DNA from 2 places in the Paenibacillus sp. ClWae2A genome. Region 1 is predicted to be linked to the other one. Evidence: predicted binding sites of a transcription regulator. Region 1 holds the regulator's gene; the other holds the start of a gene.
What was found. Region 1 encodes LexA, which represses DNA repair genes until DNA is damaged. Its sites were predicted from a motif close to CGAACATATGTTCG; they were not measured.

Region 1 (7,528 bases):
TTCAGAGAATTTGACCATACTTTAGTTTGAAGTTCTTGTCCTTGGTTCGAGACCAGAACTTGTACCGGTTGCCGAAAAGGACAAGGAAATGATTTGATTACCGATTAAATAAGTATTTAACTACTTGTCACTGCTCTAATTCATTAAGCTGAAGTGCAGTTTAGATTAAACTGCGGTGAACCATATCATCCCTAGTGATAAAGCAGAGAATTGAACTGGATATCGCATCGGCAACGCTGAGTTTGCAGGAAGGAGCTTAAAGTATTCACGTACTCGATACATGTTGAGTATCTAATATTGATGGTTCGTAAGGAATAGATGAGATATGACAGTTTAGCTCAAACGACTTAATTGTATAGTGTTGACACTTCGCCCACTTGGAGTAATATCTTACTATTGAGATAGCATTCTATTTCCGATGAAGACATATTTTAGTTTGAATGTTATTTAGGAAGGAGAGACACTATGACAATGTTCGAGATATGTTCTATGCAAAGTCTATTTTATGAACAACGGCGTAGAGCTAATAATATAAGTAACCGCTTAAATCCGGATAGTGATAATTGTTATAGTGCAGACTTTGCTACCTTGAAATTCAACTATTTTAAGGAGCGGCTATCATGAGATATGTAAATGCCGACATCATCTTTCCGGAAGAATTACTGAATGAAATACAAAAGTATCTAAACGGTGGATTGGTTTACGTCCCTAAATCAAAAGGTTTGCGTAGAAAAGGGGTGAAAATTCAGGCAGTAGAAAAATTTTGAATCTTAGCAATGATGAAATCCGGCAAAAGTTTCTCGATGGGGATACTATCGAGAAACTTTCAGATCGATGTTGTCTTTCAAGCGACAATATTAAAAAGATCGTTTATACAAAATAATTGTTTAACAAAAGTCGCATTGGAAGAAAAACTAATGTGACTTTTTTGTGTATAGTATAGTTTAAATTGTTTACTACATATTTTTAAGCTTTTACTATCGTTACAATAACATATAAGAGAAGTAGTTGATTTACTTCATAAAAACTGCAGGGGGATAACAAATGAATGATTTTTTTAGATTTGATACTGATGAAGAACGGCGGGCGTTATTAATCAGAGCAAGGAAAGTCGCTTTATCTGCAATTCGAAAGTATGACTTAAAATGGGATAACATCCAGTTTATTCAACTATCCGATACGATCACGTATAAAATTGAAACCAGTACAGATAACAATTATTTACTTCGCATTCATTCGGACCGATTAAGCAGAGAGGAAATTCGTTCGGAGCTCCTACTGTTACAAGCCCTGAACAAATCGAAAGATCTAACTGTACCAGAAGGGATGGCAAGTTGTGATGGTACTTATGTATTGGACATCGAAACAGAGATAGGATATAGGCGCCCTTATGTAACGATGATGCGATGGATAGAGGGTGAAAAAGCAACAGGTGACTTTACGGATAGTCATGCATATAATATGGGTGTATTGATGAGCAGGCTCCATGCAGCGGCAAAGGATTTCAATCCTCCTTCTGATTTTGTAAGACCTACTTGGGGAGTAGAAAGTTTTAAACGTGAAATGGCTAAGTTGGAACGTTATTATGAACGTTTTTTATCCGAAGAGGGGTGGAAGCTGTATCAAGATGCAGCTGAGAAGGTTGTATCCCAACTTACCACTATGCATCCAAGTGAACATAACTATGGGCTCATTCATGCTGATTTACATACCGGTAATATGGTTTTTAGAGATAATCAACCCTATCCGATTGATTTTGGAAGATGTGGGTACGGATATTATCTCTATGATATGGCAGGTACCCTATTGGAGCTTTGGCCAAAACATCGATGGATGCTTGTCCAAGGTTATGAGAGCATGAGGAAGTTGGAGAAGGACTATATTCGCGATCTGGAATGTTTTTTTGTCATGTTCATGATCGAGAACTCCTGCCATCACTCCTCTGATCCAAGAGAAACAACCAGTTTAATCGATGAACAAAAGTATGCCCAAGCATATATAAAAGAATATTTAAATGGTAATCCATTTTTATTCGAAGTGATCGAGCCTGTAAATGTGGATTAATACTAACCGATACCGGGCTAAAATAATGATATCTTAAGGTGATGATTTACAATAGGTCGCTGTTTAGAGTGTTTGTTCATATCATCAAGTTTTAAAAACGTGAGCTATGACTTCGAGTTTATATAAGATCTACTTGTGTACTTAACGCTGAAACTTTTCTGTTTATTATGAAGATTTATGCTTATTCATGAAGTTTGTCCGATCCAGTTGTTCTTCAGCTTCTCTAGTTCCCCTTCATTTTCGGGGTATATTTTGACGGAGCTGTTTTGGGTCGTTTCGTGATTTTTTAAACTTGCATTCAGTTGGAATGAAGCCGACTCGGATTAGTGGGTCGTCTTTTTTCTTTTCTAGGGGCTTGATAGTTTGCGCCGGATGTGCAGGTCAGCGAGATGCCAAATACGGTTGAGGCATTATGGAAGATCGAGCTTTTATATGGAAATCATCTGTCCTATACGGAGAGTACGTATGTGGTAAAGTTAACAACGAAGCTGGAGGGTGGAGCTTCGAAGTGCTCCTTGGTCATCGATTTGAGGGATAAGTTCGATGAGTTCCTCAGAGATTTTAATGTTTTTGGAAGTATGGAGAAGGCAGATCTGCATCAAACCATTGATTATGTGAAGTACCTTAAAATTAACGGTCTATTCAGGAGAGTGCCTAACCTGCTGACGGAATTGGAAGGCTCCGCTGGTGCTGATAACAGCTTGGAGTTGTTCAGCACGGTTACATTCCTTACCTACCCTTATTTGACTATGCCTGCAGTCCCAACAACGTTCCGTTGGATAATCTTACTACACAAAAATTGACGCTACCCCCAGCCATACGAATATTTTAGAATGTAAGCTTTAAACTTCATATTCTGCAGAATTTGCATGATGTATTTATTAAGAACCCCATTATGTCTTTGAAGCTCCCTAATCCAATTGGACACTCGAAGCCACCTCAGATACACTAAATGAAATGAGGAGAGCGTCCATGAAAAGATGGAAACGGGGAGGCTACAGTCCCATCACGCACATTGAAAACAGCTTTAATCAATCCATGATCCTTCACAGACCTAGGTTTCTCGGTTGGAGCGTCCAAATGGGTAGCTGTAGGAATGATGGGAAAACTTCTGGTAAGAGATGATGGTACATGTCGAGAGAACGGTTACTGTATTCCTAATGCTGAAGGTGTTGCAACTGAAGCAATTGAGAGATATCGGGTATTAGAAAGAACATCACCCATTCAAATGAGAATAGTTGTGAAATAGTAAATTAACAAAAGGGATAACAACTAAGTTATAAGTCCAATCTTCCAGAAGATGAGCTTTTTTGTATTTTGGGATCGTCACACAGATGGTGTTTAATCTTTTGACTACGAGATCTGTATCATCAAATCTCGCTCACACCGGAAATATCGTCCTATGATTTTTTCAGCCAAGGATGCAGGATGGACACCTAATCAATCCATTGTACGGATTTGGGAGGCCCTTCAAAACTTGAATTCTTACACAGAAGATATGGTGCTACCGATGCTAAAAAATGGGGAAAGAACCTTGTTCACCTTCAAAGGAACGGCTATAATGCGCAAAGATCACATGGCAGGCACGCTTAACCAGGAAGAAACACTACTTTTTAACTTATTTAAAGGTAAATATAAGGGAGGAACAATTGAGATTGCAAAAAACACCAGCGTTCTCATCAATAATGCCCAAATAAAACATCAACCTACTTGGAGTGGGCAGATTCCAAAACGGTATACACTCATTAAGCTGAATGTTCTCATTACAGAGAGTCCTGAAGGAAAATCCAAACGCCACTATAGAGAAAGATTTGCAAGAGAAATTAGAACTTCAATTTAATCAGACGGCTAAAAAGATACAATCGTATGGTTCGGATATCCTTGGCGTGGGCATGATATACCGGCCCTACTTAACGGAAAAACAGGTGAATGCCTGGAAAACTATTTTGTTTCCTAAACTGACACAGCATATTAATGTAAAAATTAATGTGTTAAATGAATTATATTTTAAGGAAAATGTTACTGATAAACAAGAACAGGGGAAAATGCTCAAAAAAAATGCTTACTAGCAGAAGAAGTCAACAGATAAAAAATCTAAATCCGTTGACTCCATTTGATATTGGCAACATATAGCGAAAAAAATCGATTGCAGTAGCCATAAAAGTTATCATTTTTTGCTCTTTGGTCCACAGGATGCTGGTCATTACTTCTCTCACTCCTACCCAAACGTAAAGCCCTTTTTGATTTATGAAAGGAGAGTTTTTTGAGTGGTAAAATCTCTCCATCTGAAGAATTGTATCAATTCATGTAAGCGCAAAATCATTGTCATTTATCTGAAAAAGAAACTGAAAATAGAATTCTTTCTACAGTACATTAAACTGTCGAAAGCAAAAGATTTAAATCAAGCTTCCTTAGAAATTTGATAGCTAAGAAATAGGCGGGAGTATTTGCTTTCACACTTTCAAAATTCCAATCATGTTTCAAATTACATGAAAATCAATGTTTCAATTGTATGTTGAAAGTTTCATATAGAAGAGGTATACTTTAATTAAATTTTTAGCAATTTAATTTTAGATAATTAATTGGAGATGTTAATATGGATCAGGCAAAACAACTGGTGACAGAACAACGTACATTTTTTTATACAGGACAAACTAAAAATATCGATTATCGGATTAATGCGCTTCAACAGCTTAGAAAAGGAATTGAAAAGTATCAGCAGCGGATTCAAGACGCACTTCGGGCGGATCTAAACAAATCCGAGGCAGAAGCTTACAGTTCAGAGATTCGCATTGTTTTAGGTGAACTGGATTTTGCATTAGAACACCTGCAGGAATGGGCTGCACCAAAACAAGTTCCAACTAATTCGGCTATGCCGGATGGGGTGAGCACCATTTACCCTGAACCATACGGTGTGGCTCTTATTATTGCACCTTGGAACTATCCTTTCCAACTGGCCTTTGGTCCACTGATTGGAGCAATTGCAGCTGGTAACTGTGCAGTTATCAAGCCTTCTGAATTAACACCAGCGGTATCTCGTCTGACATATGATCTGATTCAGGAGATCTTCCCTCAAGAGTATATCGCAGTTATGGAAGGAGAAGTCGAAGCTAGCACAGCATTGTTGAAAGAGAAGTTTGATTATATTTTTTTCACAGGAAGCACGGGTGTTGGTCGCATCGTTATGAAGGCAGCTGCGGAGCATTTGACTCCTGTAACCCTGGAGCTAGGGGGCAAGAGTCCTGCTATTGTGCACAGTGATGCAGATCTGAAGCTGGTGGCCCAGCGTATTGTTCGTGGTAAGTTCCTGAATGCGGGGCAAACATGCGTTGCTCCGGATTACTTGCTTGTGCATGAACAAGTTCATGATGAACTGATCGATATGATTGGCGCAGAGATCAAAGATAAATTTGGGGATGATGTGTTACAGAACGCTGATTTCCCGCATATTGTTAATGCGCGTAACTTTGATCGGTTGTCGAAATTCCTCACAGATGGCAAAACGCTAATAGGTGGACGTTCTGTACGTGAGCAGTTGCTGATTGAGCCGACGGTAATTGGAGATGTGAACTGGGAGTCATCTGTCATGCAAGAAGAGATCTTTGGTCCCATTCTTCCTGTATTTACGTACAGTGACCTGAACCCCATGCTAGATGAGATTGTTCGCCGGCCAAAACCATTGGCGCTATATCTCTTCACACAGGATGAGCAACTGCAGGAACAGGTTCTGAATCAAGTATCCTTCGGTGGGGGATGTATTAATGACACACTTTCTCATATGACTTCACACTATCTCCCGTTTGGTGGTGTAGGAGAGAGCGGCATGGGCTCATATCACGGACAACAGAGCTTTGATGTGTTCTCGCATCACAAGAGTGTTCTGAAACGCAGTGAATAATTAGCAGTTAAAACAATATAAAAATACAAAAGAGGTTGTCTTGTTCATCAGGACAACCTCTTTTGTATTTCATTGCATCTAGTTTTGTTACTCAAGTTAAATATTAATGAATATCTCGGAAAAGGCCAATGACTTTACCCAGAATACTAACGTGTTTCAAACGTAAAGGTTCGAAGGTCGCATTCTCCGGTTGAAGGCGAATATGATCTTTCTCTTTATAGAACGTTTTCACTGTAGCTTCATCGTCTTCAGTCATTGCAACAACGATATCACCGTTATCAGCAGTTTGCTGTTGACGGACAATAACGTAATCCCCATTAACGATTCCAGCTTCCACCATACTATCTCCCACTACCGAAAGCATAAACACTTTTTGTTCGCCTACATAATGTGTAGGAAGGGGGAAGTAGTCTTCAATGTTCTCGGTTGCAGTGATTGGAACCCCGGCTGTAACCTTACCAACGACAGGAATACGTGCAACGCTATGAGCAAATTGATGAGAATGCTCAGATTCTTCCTGGCTCAAAAGCTCAATGGCTCTTGGCTTGGTAGGATCGCGCCGGATCAAACCTTTTTTCTCCAAACGATCCAAATGTCCATGTACTGTTGAGCTGGAAGCCAGTCCAACAGCTTCCCCAATTTCCCGTACGGAAGGAGGATACCCCTTCAACCGGACTTCATTTCGTATAAACTCCAGAATAGCCTGCTGCCTGCTGGATATCTTCGACATACCGTATCAACCCCATTTTAGTAACGTTTGGGAAAATTATAACATAGAACCTCCGTTCGTACAAACATAAGTTCTAAATAAAATAGCATTAAATCAGTGTTTTTTAACTTATAGAACAGAATTTGTCCAAAAGTCAGAGCATAATACTGCAAATGCCTTTGCAAAAGGATTTCAAATAAGATATTTCCCCTTCAAAAAAGAAGCGAACAATTGTTCTGAAAATCTATTGAACAAAACAAGTGTTCGTGTTATATTGATTTCAACAGATAGGAACAAACGTTTGGAGGCGGGTATTTAATGAGATATTCTACTTATCAAAGCATTTATGAACCGATGAATTCGGAACTGGTGAAGTCTAACATAGGGAATTACAAGAAGGTTTTAGAACGTTTCAAGATTTCTTCATGGATGTTAAAGGTAGCCATTACCTCTTTGATTATATTTATTGGATGCAGCACTGTTATAACTGTATTTGCTGGCAATGAGAATGATGTTTTGCCTGGAGGAAAGATAGCTGTTTCACAAGGGGAAACATTATGGAGTATTTCTTTGGAACATAAACCGACGAATATGGATACACGTATTTATATAGAAGCAATTAAGAAAGTGAATCAACTTTATACGACTTCCATCCAAGTGGGTCAAGTACTAGTTCTACCGCAATTTGCAGAATAAAATGCACATCAATGAGTGTTAACGCGTGTCAGCTTGACAAGCTGCCTTTATCATGGCAAAGTTAATATGACTTTGTATTTTTGGAGGGGACAAGCTTGGATATAGATAGTCTGGTAGCACGTATTAACGAATTGGCTCGTAAGCAAAAGTCCACTGGATTG
Region 2 (7,528 bases), on a different contig from region 1:
AAATTAGACTTTTGCTTAAGGTATCCTCTATAATGTTACAGAACATACGATTAACTGAAAGGGTGACTGGTTTGAGTTCAGAAAATTCATTTGATATCGTGTCCAAAATGGACTTGCAAGAACTGACAAATGCCGTTACACAAACCGAGAAGGAAATTGGCACTCGTTATGACTTCAAGGGCAGCAAGAGCAGTCTGAAACTGGATAAGGATGCGTTAACGATCGTATCTGATGATGAGACCAAACTCAAGGCTGTTATTGACGTGCTGCAATCCAAAATGGCGAAGCGTGGTCTACCATTGAAAAACATTGATTACGCAAAGGTAGAGCCAGCGTCTTCTGGTACAGTCCGCCAGCGTTTGAATTTTAAACAGGGGATTGATCAGGACATCGCCAAGAAAATCAATATCTTGATTAGGGATTCCAAGCTGAAGGTGAAGAGTCAGATTCAGGGAGACCAACTCCGGGTAACTGGTAAGAGTAAAAATGATTTGCAAGCAGTCATGCAGCTGCTAAATGGTGCTAACCTGCCTCTGGATTTGCAATATACAAATTTCAAGTAATATGGCCTTTTTGTAGCAAAAGTGTTTTTTGACACGGTATTGGGCGTATATTATACTAAGTGTGCATTGCTGGCAGTCAAGCATCAAGTCCAGTCCTCATCGTTTGCTGACTTTGTGAAAAGCAGTACATCTTCTGGAAGTCACCGGAACGTTTAAAGCGGTTTTGCTTTTGAGCGGTTGACTTTATTTTTTGCGTTTCTACATAGTGGGATCATGTTAATATGGATTGACATTGAAACTGTACATTTCATGTTCCGGATGATGATAACGGGATTATGATGATTGTTTGGAGTAATGGAGGATATGAGGGAGGGCGTCTTGTGAATTTACCCAACCGGATTACGCTTGCACGAATTTGCTTAATCCCTTTTTTGATGGTGTTCCTGCTCGTGGATTTTCCATTTTATCCAGAGCCGTTGCAGCTTGGAAGCTTATCGCTTCCGTATAATCAACTGATTGCTGCTGTTATTTTTATCATCGCCGCAAGCACAGATGGAATTGATGGATACCTTGCGCGGAAAAATAACATGGTTACCAATCTGGGAAAACTGCTCGATCCACTCGCAGACAAGCTGCTGGTTACTGCAGTTTTGATCTCGCTTGTGGAGATGGGCAAGCTGGATTCCTGGATTGCAGTTGTTATTATTAGTCGTGAATTCGCAGTTACCGGCTTGCGTCAAATCGCATTGCTGGATGGTTCGGTTGTTGCCGCTAGTGCTTGGGGCAAGCTGAAGACTGTAGTGCAGATTGTGGCGATTGTGCTGTTGCTGTTGAACAATTTCCCGTTTTCATACACGGGTATTCACGTCGATATTATCGCGGTATGGGCAGCAGCGCTTATTACCATCTGGTCGGGTATCGATTACTTTATCAAAAACAAAAACCTGCTTCATTTAACAAAAGCATAATGGTTTGTTCTTAAAATGGGTAATCATGAAGGAAGCATTGGGTCAGGGGCAATAGGAAATTATCCTATTGCCCTTTGATCACTCACCACGTGTACAGGAGGATGCTCAATGAAGGCAGAAATTATTGCAGTTGGCACAGAGCTACTGCTTGGACAAATCGTCAATACCAATGCCAGATACCTATCCCGTGAATTGGCTGCTATGGGGATCGATGTATATTTCCAAACGGTGGTTGGGGATAACCTGAACCGACTTAGTGAAGCTATTCGCATTGCGCAGAGCCGTGCAGACGTTATTTTATTTTCCGGTGGCATCGGACCTACCCAAGATGATCTGACCAAGGATGCACTCGCAGCTGTTCTTAACCGGAAACTGCATACAGATCGAATGGCTATGGACAAAATTGAGAGCTTTTTCAGAGATCGTAATGTGGATATGACAGAAAATAACCGACGTCAGGCGATCGTTATTGATGGCGGAACACCTCTGGCCAATGAAACGGGCCTTGCAGCAGGAAATGCGATTTCTGATAATGATAAACATTATGTTGTGATGCCTGGACCGCCTAAAGAGTTGATTCCAATGTTTGAACAGGAAGTTAAGCCTTGGCTGTTCCAGCATGTACTCACAGAAGAAATGCCAATCTATTCCCGAATGCTCAAATTCGCAGGTATTGGTGAATCTGCTCTGGAAGATCGACTACTGGATCTGATTGACGCGCAGACAGACCCTACGATTGCTCCTTACGCGAGTGAAGGCGAAGTTACGGTACGTGTCTCCACGAAGGCTGCGAGTGAGGGAGAGGCGAAGCTGAAGCTGGATACGATGGAAGTTCAGATTCGGGAACGTTTGACAGAACATCTCTACGCGAACGAGGATGTGCCTATAGAGTATACGATTGTAACCATTATGTCTGACATGGGGCTGACGCTTAGCGCTGCTGAGAGCTGTACAGGAGGGCTTGTCATGCAAAGTCTGACCTCTGTACCCGGAAGTGCCTCAATGCTCAAAGGTGGAATTGTTTGTTACTCCAATGAAATTAAAGAAAAGCTGCTGAATGTGCCTCATGATTATCTGGAAGGTGAAGATGCACCTGGGGCGGTAAGTCCTGAGGTTGCAAAAGTGCTTGCTGAGCAGATCCGCATGATTGGCGATGCTGATTTTGGCTTGGCTGTTACCGGTGTAGCTGGACCGGGATATTCGGAACGCAAGCCACCCGGACTTGTCTTCATCGCTCTTGCTGAACGTGGAAAAGAGACGGAAATTCATGAGCTGCGTATTAATGGTAATCGCGAGACGGTTCGCATTCGTTCAGCCAAAACGATTCTCTATCGCTTATGGCAAAAACTTGTGGCGATAGATTGATTAGTTAATAGCTTCGATTGCATTTACAGTTCCAAGCAAGTATAATTAAGGAAGACGGAAGAACCGTAGAATTAGGCTTTACAGCCTTGTTTACGGTTCTTTTTTCTGTTTAATGGAAAGTTTCCTTGAGGAAGAGGCGCCTCGGCCTTTACAAAAAAAACGAATGTATGTTCGAAAAAAAGCTTGGCAAACGTGTTAAAACAAGGTATCATTATCTTATAAACAGTAAAGGGTGTGAGCTTATTGTCAGACCGTCGTGCCGCGCTTGATATGGCGCTCCGTCAAATAGAGAAGCAATTTGGTAAAGGATCCATCATGAAACTGGGTGAGTCCACTCATATGAATGTGGAAATTATTCCCAGTGGTTCCTTGGCTTTGGATATTGCATTAGGAACAGGCGGCTTGCCTAAAGGCCGTATTGTTGAAATATATGGACCTGAATCCTCAGGTAAAACAACCGTAGCATTGCATGCTATCGCTGAAGTACAAAGAGCGGGTGGACAAGCTGCATTTATCGATGCCGAGCATGCTCTTGACCCACAATACGCAAGCAAACTTGGTGTTAATATTGATGAATTGCTTCTGTCTCAGCCAGATACGGGTGAGCAAGGGCTGGAAATTGCAGAAGCTCTTGTACGCAGTGGTGCAGTAGATATCGTCGTTATTGACTCTGTAGCCGCATTGGTTCCAAAAGCAGAGATTGAAGGCGAAATGGGTGATTCACACGTTGGTTTGCAAGCGCGTTTGATGTCTCAGGCGCTGCGTAAACTGTCTGGTGCAATCAGCAAATCCAAAACAATCGCAATCTTCATTAACCAGCTTCGTGAGAAAGTCGGCGTTATGTTTGGTAACCCGGAAACAACACCTGGTGGTCGTGCTCTGAAGTTTTATTCTACAGTACGTCTGGATGTGCGTCGTATTGAGAGTATCAAATCAGGCAATGACATGATTGGTAACCGTACTCGTATTAAAGTTGTGAAAAACAAAGTGGCACCTCCGTTTAAACAAGCGGAAGTGGATATCATGTATGGCGAGGGTATTTCGAGAGAGGGCAGTATCATTGACATTGGTACAGAGCTGGACATCGTTAATAAAAGTGGTGCATGGTACTCCTACGAAGGCGAACGTTTAGGACAAGGTCGTGAGAACGCAAAGCAGTTCATGAAAGAGCATAAAGATATTGCTGACATCATTGAACAAAAAATTCGTGTAGCCAGTAACTTGGTTACTGCAGTTCCTGCGCCAACTAGTGAAGAGCAACAAAAAGAAGCAGCAGAAGAACAAGAACTGTTTGAAATCAACGAGTAATCTCTCAAAACCTCCCTTGTAGGGAGGACCCTGAGGGTGTTCCCCACTGGACTCCTTAAACTTATCTGATTGAGCTTGGATCAATCTGGATAATGGATTGTAGTGGGAGTACTCGTTCTGTCCAACAGCCCCTGTCCCAATGGACAGGGGCTGTTGGCACGCTAACTGTGGAGTAAAGGCCGGGCAGAGTTCCCGGTCTTTTGTATTATTAGTGTTCTCTGTCTTATGTGAAGATGTGTTTGGCTTAGTCAGAATGAAAATGTTATGAAAGGGGAGACCTGAATGGATCAACATGACGAGGATTTATATGAAGAAGCAGAAGAGGACGGCCTATCCCAATTTCCGGACAACGAAGAACTTATTATTACACGTGTAGAACGAACGAAGAGCAGGCAAGCTCGTTATCGAATCACTTTTGGAATCCACTCCATTACGGTTCTTGAAGATGTGATGATTAAATACAGGATGACTCAAGGCAATACGTTTATGAAGAAGGATCTGGAAGAAATCATTGTAGCTGACGAGCGACAGCGGACGTATGCACAGTCTCTGCGCTTTTTGGAGCATAAGCCACGTACGCGCCATGAATTAAGTCAGAAACTTCGTCAGAAGGAGTTTGCTGCACCATTAATTGAAGAGACGCTGGATCGACTTGAGCAGGAGAAATTAGTGGATGACGATCTATTTGCGAAGGAATGGACAAGACAGCGTATGGAGGGCAAGCGGAAGGGAAAACTGTGGATAAGGCAAGAGTTGCGTCAAAAGGGCATTGCCAATGATCTCATTGTTGAGGCACTAGAAGGTATTAGTACAGATGCGGAATTTGAGACTGCCTTGAGTGCCGGACGCAAAAAATGGAATCAGGTCAAAGGGGACGTCAAAGAGAAGAAAAATAAAACGCTTCCCTTCTTAATTAGACGTGGTTTTTCAATGGATATGGTGCGCCGGGTCGTGAATTGTTTAATTGAAGAAGATGAGGCTGGGGACCCTGAAGATGAGGAAGCGTTGTTATGGGATTAGCAGACTGGAGTCTCTATACTGCATTCTCTTGACAATTTCTTTCGTCAAATACTAAAATGGACATGAGTCTGTAAGAAATGGACAACCCTTTTTCCTTCCAAAAAAGCGGTTTCGGTTTCTTAAGATTTATACCATTCTTAATTATGGGTTCACTGGAAACAGTGAATAGTACGTGGAAACATGTACATGTGAAATGAAAATCGGCGGGGGATCGCCGTGAGTATTCGTTATTCCCAAACATATGTAAGGTATGAAAACTGCAAATTGACCCAAGGAATGCCTTGGAGGAACCAACGAGGAGGTGAACAGTATGGAAATTGCAATCACGATCGCTCTCGTTGCAGCCGCGCTATTCATTGGGTTCGGAGTAGGATATTTTATTCGCAAATCTCTTGCAGAGGCTAAAATCTCTAGTGCGGAACAAGCTGCCGTACAAATCGTGGAGAACGCGAAGAAAGAGGCAGAAGCACTGAAGAAAGAAACGGTGCTGGAGGCGAAGGATGAAATCCATCGCATTCGCGCTGAAGCTGAAAAAGACACTCGTGAACGTCGGAATGAAATTCAACGACAAGAAAGACGATTGTTGCAAAAAGAAGAGTCGCTGGATAAAAAATTGGAATCACTCGAACGTAAAGAAGAGCAAGTGGCTAACAAAGAGAAACGAATTGATGAGACTCAGCAGCAGATCGAAATGATTTACAAAAACCAGGTGACAGAGTTGGAACGTATATCCAACCTCACCATGGAAGACGCACGCAGTATCATACTGTCCAACGTAGAACAGGAAGTTCGTCATGAGACGGCTCAAATGATCAAGGACATTGAACAACAAGCGAAGGAAGAAGCGGACAAAAAGTCCCGCGAGATTATTACACTCGCCATCCAACGTTGTGCGGCTGACCACGTAGCGGAAACAACGGTATCTGTTGTTACCCTGCCAAATGAAGAAATGAAAGGCCGGATTATCGGTCGTGAAGGACGTAACATCCGTGCGCTTGAAACCCTTACAGGGATTGACCTCATTATCGATGATACGCCAGAAGCTGTTATTCTGTCGGGCTTTGACCCGATTCGCCGTGAAATCGCCCGTACTGCCCTTGAGAAACTGGTGGCTGACGGCCGTATTCACCCGGCACGGATTGAAGAGATGGTTGAGAAATCCCGCAAAGAAGTGGATGAGCGCATCCGTGAATACGGTGAGCAAGCTACCTTTGAAGTGGGCGTGCATGGTCTGCATCCGGATCTGATCAAAATTTTGGGCCGGTTGAAGTTCCGTACAAGTTACGGTCAGAACGTCTTGAAACATTCGATGGAAGTCGCTTATCTGGCTGGATTGATGGCTGGCGAACTCGGAGAAGACGTAACTCTGGCAAGACGTGCAGGTCTATTGCATGACATCGGTAAAGCGCTGGATCACGAAGTGGAAGGATCACACGTCGAAATTGGCGTGGAACTGGCGAAGAAATACAAAGAACATCCGGTTGTAATCAACAGTATCGCGTCCCATCACGGAGATTGCGAAGCGACTTCGGTCATTGCCATGTTGGTTGGCGCAGCAGATGCGCTCTCCGCAGCAAGACCAGGCGCACGCCGCGAAACGCTGGAAACGTATATCAAACGACTGGAGAAGCTGGAAGAAATTTCAGAATCCTTCGAAGGTGTCGAGAAATCGTACGCCATTCAGGCCGGACGCGAAGTTCGCGTTATGGTACAGCCTGAGAAGATCGATGATGCTGAAGCCTTCCGCTTAGCCCGTGACATCACGAAGATGATTGAGAATGAACTCGACTATCCGGGTCACATCAAAGTCACCGTCATCCGGGAAACCCGTGCGGTTGAATACGCAAAATAGAGCATTACGGAAAAGTGGCCGCAGTAGTGGGCCACTTTTCCTGTTGATAGCCTGTTAAAAGGCAACTACACATCATGGAGCATGAGATAGAGTCCTGCAAAGGTTCAACATTTGAAGCAAGAGGACTTTGCAGGAATTGAGGAGGCAGTAATCAATGAAAGTTTTGTTTATTGGTGACATTGTAGGTAACGTGGGACGTAAGGCATTAAAGGAAAATTTACCGTACCTAAAATCGAAGTATAAGCCACATGTAGTGATTGTGAATGGTGAAAATGCGGCAGCAGGTCGCGGCATTACCGGTGCAATCGCGAATGAGTTTTTCAACTGGGGTGTACATGGTATTACACTTGGTAATCATACTTGGGACAATAAGGATATTTTTGATTTTATAGATGATGAGCCCCGCATGATTCGTCCAGCGAACTTTCCACCAGGCACACCAGGACGAGGGTATACGGTTGTCAAAGGTGAAGGGAAAGAGCTAGCGATTGTCAATCTTCAAGGAAGAACGT

Region 2: recA (recombinase RecA) is a predicted target of LexA. The motif match lies at 2,997-3,010, and genes of this name have one in related genera.

Annotation. Positions count from the first base shown of each region.
Region 1 covers NZ_JAULSQ010000001.1:1,090,120-1,097,647, reverse strand. The annotation lists gene QVE09_RS04560 (hypothetical protein) at 621-767, shown strand; gene QVE09_RS04555 (phosphotransferase enzyme family protein) at 1,045-2,064, shown strand; gene QVE09_RS04550 (hypothetical protein) at 2,454-2,867, shown strand; partial or broken gene QVE09_RS31515 (Ger(x)C family spore germination C-terminal domain-containing protein) at 3,467-4,133, shown strand; gene QVE09_RS04540 (aldehyde dehydrogenase) at 4,661-5,962, shown strand; gene lexA (transcriptional repressor LexA) at 6,066-6,692, opposite strand; gene QVE09_RS04530 (LysM peptidoglycan-binding domain-containing protein) at 6,990-7,367, shown strand; gene QVE09_RS04525 (DUF896 domain-containing protein) at 7,463-7,528, shown strand, end outside.
Region 2 covers NZ_JAULSQ010000002.1:250,306-257,833, reverse strand. The annotation lists gene QVE09_RS07210 (YajQ family cyclic di-GMP-binding protein) at 72-563, shown strand; gene pgsA (CDP-diacylglycerol--glycerol-3-phosphate 3-phosphatidyltransferase) at 884-1,471, shown strand; gene QVE09_RS07200 (competence/damage-inducible protein A) at 1,580-2,836, shown strand; gene recA (recombinase RecA) at 3,080-4,144, shown strand; gene QVE09_RS07190 (regulatory protein RecX) at 4,427-5,164, shown strand; gene rny (ribonuclease Y) at 5,475-7,016, shown strand; gene QVE09_RS07180 (TIGR00282 family metallophosphoesterase) at 7,171-7,528, shown strand, end outside.